Regions from separate parts of the Brevibacillus halotolerans genome, predicted to be linked through region 1. Evidence: riboswitches for the same ligand, from Rfam matches in the RefSeq annotation. Region 1 holds a riboswitch; the other holds the start of a gene.

Region 1 (8,205 bases):
TCAGAAATATCAATACCGCGCGCGGCTACATCTGTTACGATTAATACAGGTAGTTTCCCTTCACGGAATTGCTGTAAGGCCCTTGCTCGATCCACTTTTGGCGTATCTCGATGAAGCAGTTCGCATTCTAGATGATGATACGTTAGCTTCTCTTTAATTTCATCAACCCGCTCGATGGTATTTAAGAAAACAAGTGTTTTTTTAGCATTGACCAAACGAATCAGACGACGAAGCGCATCCGCTTTTTTACGCCCTTCTTCTACTAAATAAAAATGAAGCACTTCATATTTACTCTCAGGAGCCTCTGTTGCAATGACTACCGGCTCGTGAGCCATGCTCTTTATTAAAGCTTGTGTTTGTTTAGATAATGTTGCAGAGAAAAACAAGCGTTGCGTATCACGCATTAAACGGCGCAATACATCCTGCACCGGATTAGCAAATCCGCGATCGAGCATGCGATCGGCCTCGTCGATTACTACACTTTTCACGGTATGCACTTTTAATTTGCGCATTTCTAACAGCTCTTTAACGCGCCCCGGTGTTCCGATAACAATAGCTGGATGGGTTTTTAGCTTGTCCAACTGGCGCTTCGCATCGACTCCACCAATCAGTGCGGCGGCATGCATTCCAATAGAAGCTAACAACTGTGTAGCCTCGCGATAAATCTGCATAACCAGCTCTTGCGTAGGTGCTAATACTAGTACTTGTAATTCTTTTTTTGTTTCATCTAAATTTTGGACAAGAGGCAATAAATATGCCATTGTTTTCCCTGATCCCGTAGGAGATTCAGCTATGACATCTTTTCCCTCTAGAATGACAGGTAAGGTTTGTGCTTGAATAGGAGTTAGCTTTTCATAGCCACGTTCCCTTAGAAATGTTACAATGGGACCTCGTGTAATTTGCATAAAATCGTTAGACACTGAAGAAATCCTCCTACAACCAAATAGTTCGTACAGATTAGCTTACCATTTTCTTAGCAAGAAGAAAACCCAAGGTATCAAATTCAATCTTTGCATCTCTCATCACCATCTATGTATGCAAAAGGCGATTTCTCAAAAAGAGTCATCGCCCTTACGTATCAGATTAGCCAGATTAGGAGTTAGAATCCACTCGTGTTTCGTGTTTTTCCATTTTATCATGGCGGTCTGTCTCACTATGCTGGTTATGAGTACCCGGTGGATTTTTTCTGTACTCTTCTACTTGTTCCTGAAATTCTTTATCAAATTCGCGCATAAACCTCACCTCCATATGTAGTTTACCCAGAATAAGAGAAAGCATGCTGATCGCTTCATTAGGGCCAATCCAATAAGTGCTGTTAATGGAATGCAAAAAGGTCGTAACCTTTTATCCACATGCGCGTCATATAAATGGAACTACCTCCTTACACCTAAAAATATCAGATTAAGCTAGATAGGAATGAGATACATGTCAGAGGCACCACTAACCCGTACTCGCAGTTCTAAAGATCAGCAACCCATGCGAAGATCAAAAAAGAGAAAAGCGAAACGAAAAAAGAAACTATTAGTAGGAAGTATTGTAACCTTCGTTGTACTAGTAGCCGGTTTTTATTTAACCCACGACTTACGGTTGTGGCTTGCTGGAACGTTGTTAACAACTCAACATTCCAGTTGGGCTAAATATACATTGGTAGGAGAAGACGCCCTTAATTCTCTTCGTGCGGAGATTAATAATCCCGAAGCGATTAACTCCGTTTCACCTACAGAGGTAACTACTCCGCCTGCAAAAGAAGAAGAAAAGCAAGAAGAAAAGTCTGTTCAAAAAGAGCTGACTGAAGTTGTTCCGGTAGAAAAATACTTCAATCCCGCTCATTACTTTAAAGGATACGTTATGAAGGTTTCTGATCCTAACCGAGTCCACTTAATTCAAACAACCGGTGCAAAAAAGAACCGGGGTAAACCACGCGGTGAATGGATTAGTGAATTCTCAGAACGAACGAATGCAATTGGTGGAGTCAATGCAAGCGGCTTTTATGACCCCAATTTTATGGGGTACGGCAGCCAAGCAGCTGGACTAGTGATCGTAGATGGAAAACTGCTTCAAGATTACAATCCATCCGGCGGGGACACCGTGCTTGGAATTGATTATAACGGCAAGCTAATCACAGGTCGTTATACCTCTAAAGAGCTGTTGAAGATGAATATTAGAGATGCTATGTCATTTCGACCTCAATTAGTGGTAAATGGAAAGAACCTTTTTGCTGGAAAAGATCCGATTAGCTGGGGAATCGCTCCCCGTACGGCTGTAGGCCAGATGGCTGATGGCACCATCTTGTTCATTGTGATTGATGGTCGTCAAAAGCACTCTATTGGGGCTAGCATGAAAGATATGGCTGATCTGCTCGAAGAATATGGCGCTGTAAATGGAATGGCTATGGACGGCGGTACTTCTTCTATGATGGTTGATAAAGGCAACGTTCTCACAAAATCCGCAAATGGCGACCCACGTGGTCGTTGGTTACCAAACGCATGGATGGTATACTAAGAATAGGCATGTGAGAAGGTTAAAACAAAAAACCTCGGCGAGCTTGATAGCCGAGGTTTTGCTTTGTACAAATTCAATATAAGGAGGTTTTTCATATGGTACGTGTGTTATTTGTTTGTCTAGGCAACATTTGTCGATCACCCATGGCAGAGGCAGTTTTTCGTCATCATGTACAACGCGCCGGACTAGAGCCATTCATTGAAATTGATTCAGCAGCGATTGGCAGTTGGCATGTTGGAAATCCTCCACATGAAGGGACTCAACTAGTATTAACGAAGCATAACATTCGTTTTGATACGATTGTTGCTAGACAAATTCGTTCTGCTGATTTTCAACAATTTGACTATATTGTATGCATGGATGATTCCAACGTAGAAAAATTGCGTACTTTTGCTCCAGATGCTAAAAATGTTACCAAACTGATGGATTATGCTTCCGCTTATAAGGAAACAGAAGTCGAAGATCCCTATTTTACAGGTAGATTTGATTATGTGTATGAGTTAGTCGAAGCAGGTTCGATTGGTTTAATCAATCATATTCGTAATAAATACCATTTATCTTAATAAAGCAAGCCTGTGTCATTATTCGTTTTGTTTATTTGCAAAAAAAGCAGCCACTCCTGGAAAAAAGAGTAGCTGCTTTTCTTATTTAGGAAGGATTCCCCTGCTATTTATCCACTTTATTTCATTCTAAGGCAAGACAATATGCTCAAAATAAGCAGGTGAAAACTCCTCCTTGTACGTTCTGCCTGTTAACACCAAATTGTCTAGTTGTTCCCTCAGCTTTTGTAGTTTGGTTTTTTCTAAAGCTAAATTAATAAGGGTAGCTCTGGCAATCTGACGTAATATCTGTATTTCTTCTTTGATTGTATTACCTAAATCCTTACCGCTATGAACCACTTCAGAACGATGGTTGTAGGAGCTTTTAATAAAATTGGCAATCCTAATCCTTTCTTCAGGTGTTTGCCCCAGATAATAAGCAATTCTTGTTCGTACCTTGTACGTAATCTCTCCCTTTTTACCATCTGGTACAAACAAGGACTCCAAAGCAATCCATAAATCTAATAACTCATCCTCCAACGATTTCTTTTCTAAAGCTAATAAATATCTACGATACGGAACGGTTGGAAACGAGATATCTGCATTCATGAGACGCTTGAACAATCCCTCTATTTGATCGGTATAGATAAACTTAGGACCATCTAATGAGCGTTTTACATAATTAATCCCATACCGATTTTCTTCCATTGTTAATAGATAAGGGATCGAACAAACCCCTTCGCCATTCGCCATGTTTAAGCGATTCTCTATTTCAGCTATAAAAGGACGATCCTCTTTTACTTTTAAGGTAGGATACTCTGCATAGAGAAACAATGAGTTTGGTTTTACCTTCTCTTCAAAATGAAGCCGATTCTCGTTCATCTGTGGACGCAAGCGCTCATGACAAATCTTATACAAGGGCTCAAAGCCGGATACCAGAAAGAAATCCTCACTAAGCTGTATACGAAGTGGTTTATCTGTTATGGTATTAAATACGGGTGCAATCAAGGTTGGCATGATGATCCCTCCATTCGCCACGGCTTTATAGGGTAAGACTCTTATAAAGGCTTCTGGCCGTTTTTACTTAGATGCTGATCCTTGTTCCTGACTCAAACGCTTAATGATATTTTCATTCTCAATCATATCCTCTTGCTTGTCCGCATACAACAATCCATAATGGGTTAGCATAGTAGAAATTTGATTATTATCCGTTAAAATGACATGCAGAACAGCTTTATTTTTGAAATCATAATACTCCAGAACTCTTCCTAGGTCGCGTGTTGGCGCTCCATATACCTTTTTGATATCCTCTAGAGTTAGTTGCTTTCCAGTCTCAAGATTTTTCATCAAATCTCCACGTTTTAACATCACTTGGGCAGCTACTAATGTAGGATTAGCCGTTTTGGTAAAATATAAGGGGTAGGCTTTATTCCATTTTGCCCCTGTTAGTGGGTTGATCTTGATAAAAGCTACTTCTTGCTCTACTTCTGGATTTGGTCCATTCTCTTCTTTTAAATTGGTACGAAAATTACTTTTAATGGTCTTTTTTTCTACAGCGGGACCATATATTTTTTCCATCTGGGCTAGTGTCGTTTTCCCAATCGTAGCTTGCTCTGTAAACTTGAGCTCAGCTGTGAGATCAATCTGATTAACCTTTATATCTTGGGCTTGTTCTGTAGGCGTAGTATTTGATTGATTTCCACTACAGCCTGTTACAAGTAATAAGCTAGCTAGCACTGCCATAAACATCGATCTTTTTTTCATGAAAATCTGTCCTCTCCTGTTTAACTATAATTCACAGCGTTACAAACACTTCCCTGTGCATGCGATACCAATTTCCCTCCCATACTAATCACGAAGGAGCTGATAAGGATGGCAAAAGATGATTTCTTAGTAGAAAATCCGCATCAAACATATAATAACCAATTTCAAGGCTTAGAACAAACCGGGAAACCTTTACCAGGAACCAAAAAGGTAAAGCAAAAGAATCATTCCCGTCAAGTTAAAACACGTGAAGGATAATCCTCTGCTAACAAACCGCTTGTCCTTGGCCGGATTGGCGGTTTTGTTTATTTGTCCCACACGTAACGTCCATCAGTCCTATTGACCCACATTTTCCCATATGATATGGTAAAAGGGCAACTACATATGGATACGGGAGCTTGGATGAAGCCAGGCTGAGAGGGTGGAGAACTCTGCTACCGACCGTGAAACCTGATCTGGATAATGCCAGCGTAGGAAACGATCCCATACGAATGACTTCGTTTATTTCAGCATGTTTATTTTGTATGGATAAGAGCCGTCAGCCTTTGCTGTATGGCTCTTTTTTAGTTTGTCGCTCCTACCGTCCCTTGCTAGTTGCCAAATGATGTTGGGAGGTATAGCAATGTCTATTTTATCAACTCCGTCTTTTTTTCCAGCAAGTCGCAAGAGATATGTGACAGGCTCAAGGCCTGATCTACTAGTTCCGTTTCGTGAAATTATGCTTTCCCCTACTGTTGATCAACAAGGGCGCGTTACTCCAAATGCTCCTTTGCAAGTGTATGATACGAGCGGACCCTACACAGATGAAACACTGTTTGAAACGATTGATCTAAGCAAAGGTCTTGCACCACTCCGCTCTCCTTGGATTTTAGAACGGAAGGACACAGAAACATATGGAGTCTCCAAAAATCTTGCCCCTACAAAATCAAAGGCCGCTAACCCGCTTCCTGTTCAAGAATTTGAAAATCGTCCATCTCTGCGAGCACGTAAAGGAAAACGCGTCACTCAGCTGCATTATGCACGTAAAGGCATCATTACACCTGAAATGGAATTCGCAGCGATACGTGAGGGAATAAAGCCAGAGGTAGTACGTCAAGAAATTGCCAGTGGACGCGCCATATTGCCGGCTAATATAAATCACCCTGAGCTTGAGCCTATGCTTATTGGAAAGCAATTTTTGGTAAAAATAAACGCTAATATTGGAAATTCGGCTGTTCTTTCCTCCATAGAAGATGAGGTTGAAAAAATGGTCTGGGCAATTCGCTGGGGAGCGGATACCATCATGGATTTATCGACCGGTAAAAATATTCACACGACACGTGAATGGATTTTACGGAATGCTCCTGTACCAGTCGGAACTGTACCATTGTATCAAGCTTTGGAGAAAGCGGGAGGACAACCAGAGAATTTATCCTGGGAATTATACCGGGATACGTTAATCGAGCAAGCAGAACAAGGTGTGGACTATTTCACAGTACATGCTGGACTTTTGCTTCGTTACATCCCCCTTACCATGAACCGCGTGACAGGAATCGTTTCGCGAGGAGGTTCCATTATGGCCTCTTGGTGTCTTACCTATCATCAGGAGAATTTCTTGTATACACATTTCCGTGAGATTTGTGAAATTGCAAGTGCTTACGATATCTCACTCTCCTTAGGGGATGGTCTGCGGCCGGGGTCCATTGCGGATGCCAATGATGCTGCTCAAATGGCGGAATTAGAAACCTTGGGTGAACTAACGAAAATTGCCTGGGAGTATGATGTTCAGGTCATGATCGAAGGGCCGGGACATGTTCCTATGCACAAGATTAAAGAAAACGTAGACATTCAGCAGGATATTTGTCAGGAGGCTCCCTTCTATACGTTAGGGCCGCTTACAACCGATATTGCCCCCGGATATGATCACATTACCTCTGCCATTGGTGCTGCTATGATTGGCTGGTTTGGTACTGCGATGCTATGCTATGTAACACCGAAAGAACATTTAGGACTGCCGAATAAGCATGATGTAAAAGAAGGGGTCATCGCCTATAAAATCGCAGCGCATGCCGCCGATCTAGCAAAAGGTCATCCCCTTGCTCAAGCATGGGATGATGCGATGTCAAAAGCACGATTTGAATTTCGCTGGCACGATCAATTTCATTTATCATTAGATCCCGAGCGAGCACGCGATTATCATGATGAAGCCCTTCCCGCTGAACCAGCTAAAACAGCACATTTTTGCTCGATGTGTGGGCCGAAATTTTGCAGTATGAAAATTAGTCATGAGTTAAAAGGAATGGTTGATAACAGTCCATTGGCAGATAAAAGTACAGCAAGTCTTGAAGATTCTCTCATTGAAACAGGACTTTCTCAAAAGGCAGAAGAGTTTAAACGCTCTGGCTCTAAAATGTATACCTGAGATCTTTTATTAGCTTGTATTACACAGTAATGCTGTACACCCTCTTGTCTTTTTCTTGTAAGCTAATATGATCTTCTTTTACGAGTAAAGAAAAAAGGTTGCTGAAATAAACCAGCAACCTTTTTTTATAGAAAGCAATTATTTTACCACTACGTGGATCGGACGACCAAGCGCCATTTCCGCAGCTTCCAATGTTACTTCGCCCAAAGTTGGGTGAGCATGGATAGTTAGCTCGATATCTTCTAATGTAGCACCCATCTCAATAGCCAAAGCTACTTCAGATACGATGTTAGAAGCATCTTCCCCAACGAATTGTGCACCTAGAACTACTCCTGTTTCTTTGTCAGCAATGATTTTTGCAAATCCTTCGCCGGCATTAACAGATAGAGCACGTCCGTTAGCAGCATAAGGGAAACGACCTACAACTACATCTAGACCTTGTTCTTTTGCTTCTCTTTCAGAGATACCCACACTGGACATTTCTGGATCGGAGAATACAACAGAAGGAATGCACTTGTAATCCACTTCAGCCGCATGTCCCGCAATTGCTTCAGCAGCCACTTTACCTTCATAAGAAGCTTTGTGAGCTAGCGCAAGACCTGGAACAATGTCACCAATCGCGTAGATGTGTGGTAGACTTGTACGACCTTGTTTATCTACTTCGATCAATCCGCGCTCGTTCATTTTCACGCCGATTGCTTCAAGACCGATATCATTTGTGTTAGGCTTACGGCCAACAGTAACTAGTACGTAATCAGCTTCAAAGGACATTTCTTCACCTTTAACTTCTGCTTTTACGACTACACCGTTTTCTGATTCTTCCACACCTTTTGCAAGAGCTTTGGTATGAATTTTCACGTTGTGTTTTTTCAAACGACGTTCAACTAGACGAGTCATGTCTTGTTCAAATCCAGGTAGGATATGGTCTGCACCCTCAAGGATTGTAAGTTCTGTGCCAAATTTAGCAAGAACTGTACCTAGTTCAACCCCGATGTATCC
Region 2 (8,205 bases), on a different contig from region 1:
TACTTTAATAATACGGTGGCAAAATCATTTGATCTAGATAGAAAATTTATGTCTCTATTATTCATTCAATTATTCCAGCTAGATCAACATCGGAAGGTAACGATTCACAATAATGAATTTAGTATTGTAGATGAAAGTGGGAATGAAAAGCTTATACTTCTGTCTAATACGGAAGAGATAGAAAAGGTCTTACAGGAGGAATTCAAGCTCCCCAGATTACCTGTAAGAGAAGCTGTCGAGGTTCTTGCTGAATTAGGAATTAACATCTTTGAAAAAAAGATAGAAAAGCAACAAAATAATTTGGTTTAAACATAATTCACCGTGTCGTCATTGTCAAATGGAGGAAAAAATAGTAGGATCATTTTCCACACATATGCTTGTAGAAAAACATTTGAAAAGCTGTGACCAGAGGAGGATTTTATGGCTAAACCACAATTTATTGATTTAAGCGTTACTCTAAGTCCCAACATAAAAGAGCCGTTACCGGCAAAAATTGATTATTCCTCCCATGAGGAAGGTGCCATTCAGGCAGCTCATATCCTAGGTCTTACTCCTGAAGACTTTCCAGAGAAAAAAGCTTGGGCAACGGAGACAGTGACCGCAAATACTCATTCAGGAACACATGTTGACGCCCCTTGGCATTACTGGCCGACTTCAGAAGGTCAACCTTCCAAAACCATTGATGAGCTACCACTAGAATGGTTTTTTGCAGACGGTGTTGTATTTGATTTTAGTAACAAGGAATCCGGTTATGAAATTACGACGAATGACCTGATTCAAAAGCTAAAGGAGATGGATTATCAGCTAAAACCATACGATATTGTGTTAATTCGTTCCGATGCTGATAAAAAAATGATGGATGACAACTATGCTTACATTCATGTTGGCGTATCTGCCGAAGCAACTCGCTGGCTTATTGAGCAAGGAATCAAGGTCATGGGTACTGACGGCTGGGGCTGGGACATCCCTCTTACTATTCAAGCTGCGAATTACAAGCAAAAGCCACGGGAAGGACTTCTCTGGGCAGCTCATTACGTTGGAAGAGATAAAGAATATTGCCAAATCGAAAAGCTTGCTAACCTAGATAAAATCCCGACACCTTATGGCTTCAAAATCAGTTGTTTTCCCATTAAAATCGACAAAGCAAGTGGAGCTTGGACAAGGCCTGTAGCGATTATTGAAACCCCGTAGATACGACAAAAGACCAAAGGATATGAAGGTACTCATTCTAAAAAATTGACTACTCAATCTCAAATAGCCTTAGTCCCATTTGCTGGACTGAGGTTTATTTATTGCCCATGAAAAATCCCCTTTACCGCTTACCGTTGTGCTACTCACACAGGTAATGTAAAGGGGATGCTTTTTTACTTTATCGAGATGCTCTTCTTAGTAAACATTCACGGTGATGTTTACGTTCTTGTTACCGAATTTCACCTTAACAATTGCTTTACCAGCTTTACGCGGAATAATTTTTCCGTTTTTAACTGTCACGATATCCGTATTCGTGCTTGTCCATGTTGCTTTAGAGGTAACATCCTCGTTTGATCCTGCTTTGTAGATAGCAGTAGCTTTTATCTCAAAATCATCATCGTCTTTGAACAAATGTAGCTGCTGTGTCGTAACCAACAATTTATTCATTTGGTCGACTTGTACGCTTACAGTTGCCTTTTTGTTACCAAAGCTTGCTGTTACCGTAGCTGAACCCGCTTCTTTTGGTTTAATTAATCCTTTATCAACAGTAACTACATTACCTTTTACCTGCCAAGTTACTTTATCTGTAACATTTTCCTTGGAAGAATCCGTATAAACAGCCGTCACAGAAACTTTTTTCGAATCATTTCGAAGCAAATCCACTTTTTTCGAGCTTACTTCCAATACTTTCAGCTTTTTGGATACCGTTACAGACGTGGTAACTGATTTACCCATATAGCTGGCTGTAATTACCGCTGTTCCTGCTCCTACAGCTTTTACTCTACCGTTAGTAACCGTTGCTACCGAACTGTTTGACGTACTCCAAGCTGCCTTGGAAGTGACAGAAACAGGTCTTCCTACTGTGTATTGTGCACTTAGAGTAAGTGATTTCGTGTTCCCTGCTTCAAGTGCCAGAGTATTGGCTGAAATCTTCAAAGAAGACAGAACCTTCTCGGCAGGCTTGGTTGCAGGCTTGGTTGCGGCTTCCAAAACGGAAGTAGTCGGCATGCCAAAGGCCATACAAATAGCTAAACCCAATCCAAATATCTTATAAAACCTATTCTTTCTCATTCGTTCACCCATCCTCTAACTATCTTTAACGTAAATGAAATTCATATCTCATATAATTATATCGGTAAAGAAGGGGAACTTGTAAAGACTAAAAACCAATTTTTTGTAATATTAACCATGAATAAAAGCTTTACGCACACGATCCCAAAAGGTTAGACGCTTGTATCGAGCAAATTTGACCTTTTGAGGACCAACACGACAGGTGATTGAATCAACATTTTTCCAAACGCCCTGCTCTCGATCCATGCCAAGCATGATTTCAGGATTCATAATAATCAGCTCTACCTGATGGTGCTTAGGTAAAACTAGTGCGCTGTTTATCGTCCGATAGGATTGATTATTGATGGAAGCAATTTCTGCTAGCTGAATTGCCTCTAGGGAAGGATGCAGCAAGGCACCATCCACCGCTTTATTATAAGCAGTGCTACCTGAAGGCGATGAAATAATAAGACCGTCTCCGCGAAAATGTTCAAATTCTTGCTCATTAATAAAAACGGAGACTACCAAGGAAGAAAGGCTGGCATTGCGAATGACTAGTTCATTTAGTGCCCACTTCTCCAATAGCTGTCCATCCTTGGTACGAATTTGACAGGAAACAGTTGGGTATTCGGCTATTAAAGGGTCTACCTGTTCCAAGGCCTCAGCAAATTCATCCAATTGATCAGGATGCCAGTCCGCATAAAATCCCAAATGGCCCGTATGAATCCCAATATAATGCGGCTCGAATCCATATTGATGAACAGCTTCCAGCATGGTTCCATCACCTCCAATAGACAAAACCATATCCGGTTTTTCTTGACTATTGGCATCTAAAAAACGATAGGAACGCGAAGTGGAAGCAGCCAGCTTTTCACGCAACCTTATATCCACCTGACGTGTATGATCATCATTACGTAAAACCGTTGCGATTTTCATTTCGTTAAAATCCTTTCTCTTTTGCGATAACCTTGATTTCATATTCATCATACTATTGCAAGTAGCTATCAGCAAATGAGTTAACAACTATTTTACAAAAGGTCGAGAATTTCTCTTTTCCTCATTCTCCCGCAAATATCGTCTGCTCTAATCTATTCAACAGTTCTTCAGCCTGTACAATGTATGTCGATTCTATATCCGCATCTTTATTAATGGGTTCTTGAAACTGATTAAACATAGAGGAAACGACCGAAGCGGCTGCATAATCAGTATCATCATCAGCGCCGGTTTGGTAGATATGCTTCAGGACAAATGGTTGTTCAAAGCGTAAAACAGCTTGAGGCTGATCTAACTCACCGCTCACTACCTGTACAGGTAAACGTAAGAACACCATGCCTTTATCATCGAGCTTGCGATCCAAAAAGCCACTTCTATATTCCCAATTGGACAAAGTAAAGCCTTCTTTCCCCAACGTCTCCATAAGATCACCGTATGTCGCTTGTTTCCCTTCAATTTGACTTCCTATTTGTTTCATCGAAGCTACCCCTTTCCTTTCTTCTTATCCGTATAGCCTTCTCCAAATTACTTTGATTTAATTAGCATCCATCATTTACCACCAGTAACTTTTAAAGGAATTCAATGCTCTGTGTCGAAAGGGAAGGACAAGAAGAAATCTATCAATTTACAACATGTACTTACTCGGAAAGGAATTTTATTTTTGTGAAACGAATCTTGCTAACACTATCGCTACTTTCAATTACACTCGGAGGAAGCCAGCTAGAAGCAGCCACTGGCTCAAATGTATCGGCAGCTCCAAAGGTAACGGCTACACAAAAGGTAGTTAGCTATTATGCCGAAAATTATCCAGGTGATTTAGCCGCCTATACCTCCCTGCATCATTACCAGGATAGAATCTCTGACGTCGCCTTCTTTAACTACAATGCTACCAAGGAAGGCTATTTGGTAGGAGACCTGCCTAAAACAGCGTTACAGTTAACGAAAGATACAAAAAAGGGCAGCTTTTTAGTCATTACGAATCATGGGAAAAAATTATTTGATAAGGAAATCGTTCATTCGATCCTGGCCAACAAGGACTATAAAGCGCGTTTTATCCAACAAGTCCTTACCACCGTACAGCAAAATCAATTGTCAGGTGCTAATCTTGATTTTGAAAATGTTCCGGCCGAAGATCGTCAGGCCTATTCCTCGTTCGTTGGAAGCTTAGCAGACCAGCTTCATGCGATTAAAAAGCAATTAATCGTCTCTGTCCCTGCCAAAACAAACGATGACCCTGCTATCTTCTGGGTATATGGCTTTGATTTAAAAGCACTGGGTGCCAAGGCCGACTATCTTCAACTAATGACGTATGATGAGCATGGAACTTGGTCAGAGGAAGGTCCAGTTGCCTCCTACAATTGGGTGGAGGATGTTATACGCTATAGCGTCTCTCAAGTACCAGCCTATAAGCTATTAATGGGTATTCCAAGCTATGGCTACGAGTGGAGTACCGAGAAAAAAAGGGCAATCAGCTTTCGTAATATACCTGCCATCATTAAGGAAAATCAAGCCGTTCCAGCATGGCATGATACATATAAATCGCCCTATCTGCACTATATGAAAAACGGCGTTTGGCATACCCTTTGGTATGAGAATGAATATAGTATCGCCGCTAAACGTAGCTTGGCTCTAAAGTACAAGCTGGCTGGCTTTGCCGTTTGGCGCCTCGGATATGAGAACGACACTTTTTGGACGGCACTTCTTCCTAAGTCATAAATGAAACTGGTTTTTCCATTCCAAAAGCCGTCAGCATTTCAAGTTGCTGACGGCTTTTGAGCTATTCTATACGAATGCCAAGCTGACTTTCGACACTTCCTTACTAGGTACATGCTTCATCTTATCCAGCTTCCATGTCCCTAGCTCCTTAAGCAGGAAATAGACGATCTGCCGCCCATCTGGTCGCTTATACAAGATGTAGCCGTCCCGTTTACCAAGAAAGGTCATAGGCAATAGATAAACTTGCTTTTGAATCGCTTCTTTTTGGGAAAGCAATTCCTGATTCAGCAAGAGTAAGGCATGATCAGGATCATCGCGATATTGGTGAGCAATTTGGTAATATCCGATTTGCTGATAGCCAGCCAATTTTATTTGAAAGTAATCCTCAAATTCCTTTTGTACCTGTTGCTCCTCCACCTTGCGCTTTTCCTCCCACTCGTCGCCTTGATGAGAATATCCAGTCAATTGTACCCCGTTTGGGTGTACTGCAAGCTTAATCGTTTCAATTGCAAAAGGCGGTGAATGATTTCCCTCATAGGTTTTCACCTGAAAAACAGCTTCAAAGGAATGAGGCTGATTGGTTAGACGAGAGACACCTACCACCTTGGCTGAGGATAGATCATAGGCTCGTGGATAACCATAGTAGTGAGTGATTGCTTTGATTACATGGGGATTCATCGTCAAAATAAGAGCTCCTTGTATCGGATCAGAAGGTACAGGAGATGGTAGTTGAGCCCATGCGATCTCTGAAGAGGTAGATACAGTAAACAGAAGCACAGTAAAAGCAACTATCGCCATATGCTGCCATCTATTTGCCCATTGCTTCATCTGCGATCATCTCCTTTTTCTGTTAACCTTCCTCAAACTCCCATGCTTTATGAAAAGGGTGAGCGCCTTCTCCTCATTTTTCCTCGGACGAAACAAGACTGAACCTATTAGGCAAGAAAGGATTCATATGCTCTGTTTCATCTGAACTGACATATTCGGCGATCAGCTTCGCCGTAATCGGCGCTAACAGGATTCCATTCCGGTAGTGTCCGCAGGCTAGCGTTAGCCCACTCCAGTTTGGCACTGGCCCTAAAATAGGATGTCCATCAGCCGTAGCAGGCCGTAATCCTGCCCAAGCCTGTAAAAATGGAGCTTCGGAAATCGCTGGTACAATTGACATTGCCCCCGTTAATACTTTCGAAACACCATAAACAGTGGAAGAGCGGTCAAAGCCGGCTAAATCTTCTGTAGCTCCAACAATAATTCGTCTATCCTGCTTAGGCACTAGATAGCCGTTTTTTCCAAAGACTACATGGGAAAGAGGCAAATGATTCGAATCAACCGCCGCGATTTGTCCCCTTACTGGATAGACAGGTACATTCACTCCCACCTGACGTAAGATATCAGCAGTCCACGCCCCGGCTGCTACAATCACGTGATTAGCTTCCAGCTCCCCTTTCTCTGTTACAACGCCAGTCATTTTCCTTCCAGCATGCTTTAATCTGATTACAGCAGTATTTTGTAATAAACGAACATGTCGGTTTTTGGCCTGTATCACTAGGGCTTCTACTAACAGACGGTTATTGATATCAGCCTCGTGTGGAGAATAGATGGCTTGGCGTACCATTTTCGATAAATGTGGCTCTTGTTTTTGCACTTCTTTTCCAGACAACAATCGGATATCATAACCTTCAGACTTTTGCCACTGGTAGCGCTCCTGCAACCATTCCTCCTCCATGTCGGTCATGGCTACTGTCAGAATACCTGCTGTAGATAGCTGGCAATCAATGCCGGTAGCCTCCTTCAGTTCAAGCACCCAATTCTTATATAGCTGCAATGAACGTATTCCCATGTCAAGAAGCGGCCCCGGCTTCGTAAATTCCTTTAAAGGAGCAAGCATTCCCGCCGCTGCAACGGATGCCTCCCCTCCAAACACTCCCTTTTCGATGAGAGTAACCGTCATGCCTACGTGAGCAAGTTCCGTGGCAATCGCCAAACCAATAATTCCTCCGCCAATCACAATGATGTCTGAACAGCTTTTCATTGTTCTTCACCCTTTCTCGTATCTACTGAGTGGGGAATCGATTGGCTCTCTACACAAAGAAATGAAAAAACCCACTTCTCCGCGCAGGAAAAGTGGGAAAATCACCAACACCAAATCTAACCACTTCCCTTCGCCAGCATGACCTGGATCAGGTAAAAAGGGTCAACAGACACGCTCTGTCCTCTCAGCCCTGCAAGTTAGGACTCCCCCAGTAGATCAATGTGAAATTATTAATCTTCGTCCTTGTAATCATAGCTTTCGGGAATTGGCTCGAATTTTTCCGCCTCTTCAAAAGCCTTCAGTCTCTCTAGCTCCTCCATATGATAAGTAAACTGCTCCTTATTAATAAAGTAGTCCTCACCATTATGGACGGCACGGATACGTCTCTCCGCTATCTTTTCTCGTATAAACCATTCAGGCATATCCAGATAAGCAGCTGTTTCCTTTACAGTTAAATACATGGTTTACTGTCCTTTTAAGCGGGCCTCCAGCTCAGCCTTCTGCTTTTCAAAACCTGGCTTACCAAGAAGTGCGAACATGTTCGCTTTATAAGCCTCTACGCCAGGCTGATCAAATGGGTTCACACCTAGCAGATAACCGCTGATGCCGCATGCTTTTTCAAAGAAATAAAGAAGCTCACCAATATGATACGCTGATAGCTCAGGCAATTCAACTACAAGGTTAGGAACGCCGCCGTCCATGTGCGCTAACATCGTGCCTTCCATTGCCTTTTTGTTAACAAAATCCATGCCTTTTCCACTAAGGAAGTTCAAGCCATCTAAATTAGCGGCATCCTGCATGATTTCAACGTCAGTCGCTGGTTGTGCAACGGAAAGCACCGTTTCAAACAAATTGCGCGAGCCGTCTTGAATAAATTGCCCCATAGAATGAAGGTCAGCAGAGAAATCAGCAGCAGCCGGGAAGATTCCGCGACCATCCTTCCCTTCAGACTCTCCAAACAACTGCTTCCACCATTCATTGAAATAATGGAATTGAGGTTCGTAGCTTACTAGCATCTCAATTTGCTTCCCTTTGCGTAATAAGCAATTGCGGATAGCAGCATATTGATAGCATTCATTTTCTCCAAGAGCTGGATTCATATAGCGCTGACGAGCCGCCTGTGCCCCACTCATCAAGGCATCGATATCTGCACCTGATACAGCGATAGGCAACAATCCTACTGCTGTTAACACAGAGAAGCGTCCACCAACATTATCTGGAAT

Evidence for each region. Region 1 has a riboswitch for thiamine pyrophosphate ahead of thiC (phosphomethylpyrimidine synthase ThiC). Riboswitches for the same ligand answer to the same signal wherever they lie in the genome.
Region 2: another riboswitch for thiamine pyrophosphate. It lies ahead of thiO (glycine oxidase ThiO); the one in region 1 lies ahead of thiC (phosphomethylpyrimidine synthase ThiC).

The regions. Positions count from the first base shown of each region.
Region 1 is NZ_JAPTNK010000003.1:335,925-344,129, forward strand. Features, by position in the region: gene O0550_RS06500 (DEAD/DEAH box helicase) at 1-920, opposite strand, end outside; gene O0550_RS06505 (hypothetical protein) at 1,093-1,233, opposite strand; gene O0550_RS06510 (phosphodiester glycosidase family protein) at 1,426-2,502, shown strand; gene O0550_RS06515 (low molecular weight protein-tyrosine-phosphatase) at 2,598-3,065, shown strand; gene O0550_RS06520 (HEPN domain-containing protein) at 3,192-4,058, opposite strand; gene O0550_RS06525 (peptidylprolyl isomerase) at 4,122-4,805, opposite strand; gene O0550_RS06530 (hypothetical protein) at 4,914-5,063, shown strand; TPP riboswitch at 5,186-5,302, shown strand; gene thiC (phosphomethylpyrimidine synthase ThiC) at 5,428-7,206, shown strand; gene lpdA (dihydrolipoyl dehydrogenase) at 7,345-8,205, opposite strand, start outside.
Region 2 is NZ_JAPTNK010000020.1:961-9,165, reverse strand. Features, by position in the region: gene O0550_RS20085 (arylamine N-acetyltransferase) at 1-309, shown strand, start outside; gene O0550_RS20080 (cyclase family protein) at 421-1,191, shown strand; gene O0550_RS20075 (Ig-like domain-containing protein) at 1,387-2,262, opposite strand; gene O0550_RS20070 (NAD kinase) at 2,374-3,177, opposite strand; gene O0550_RS20065 (YugN-like family protein) at 3,299-3,712, opposite strand; gene O0550_RS20060 (glycosyl hydrolase family 18 protein) at 3,898-4,950, shown strand; gene O0550_RS20055 (DUF3888 domain-containing protein) at 5,017-5,778, opposite strand; gene thiO (glycine oxidase ThiO) at 5,852-6,982, opposite strand; TPP riboswitch at 7,091-7,202, opposite strand; gene O0550_RS20045 (excisionase family DNA-binding protein) at 7,213-7,443, opposite strand; gene O0550_RS20040 (glucose-6-phosphate isomerase) at 7,447-8,205, opposite strand, start outside.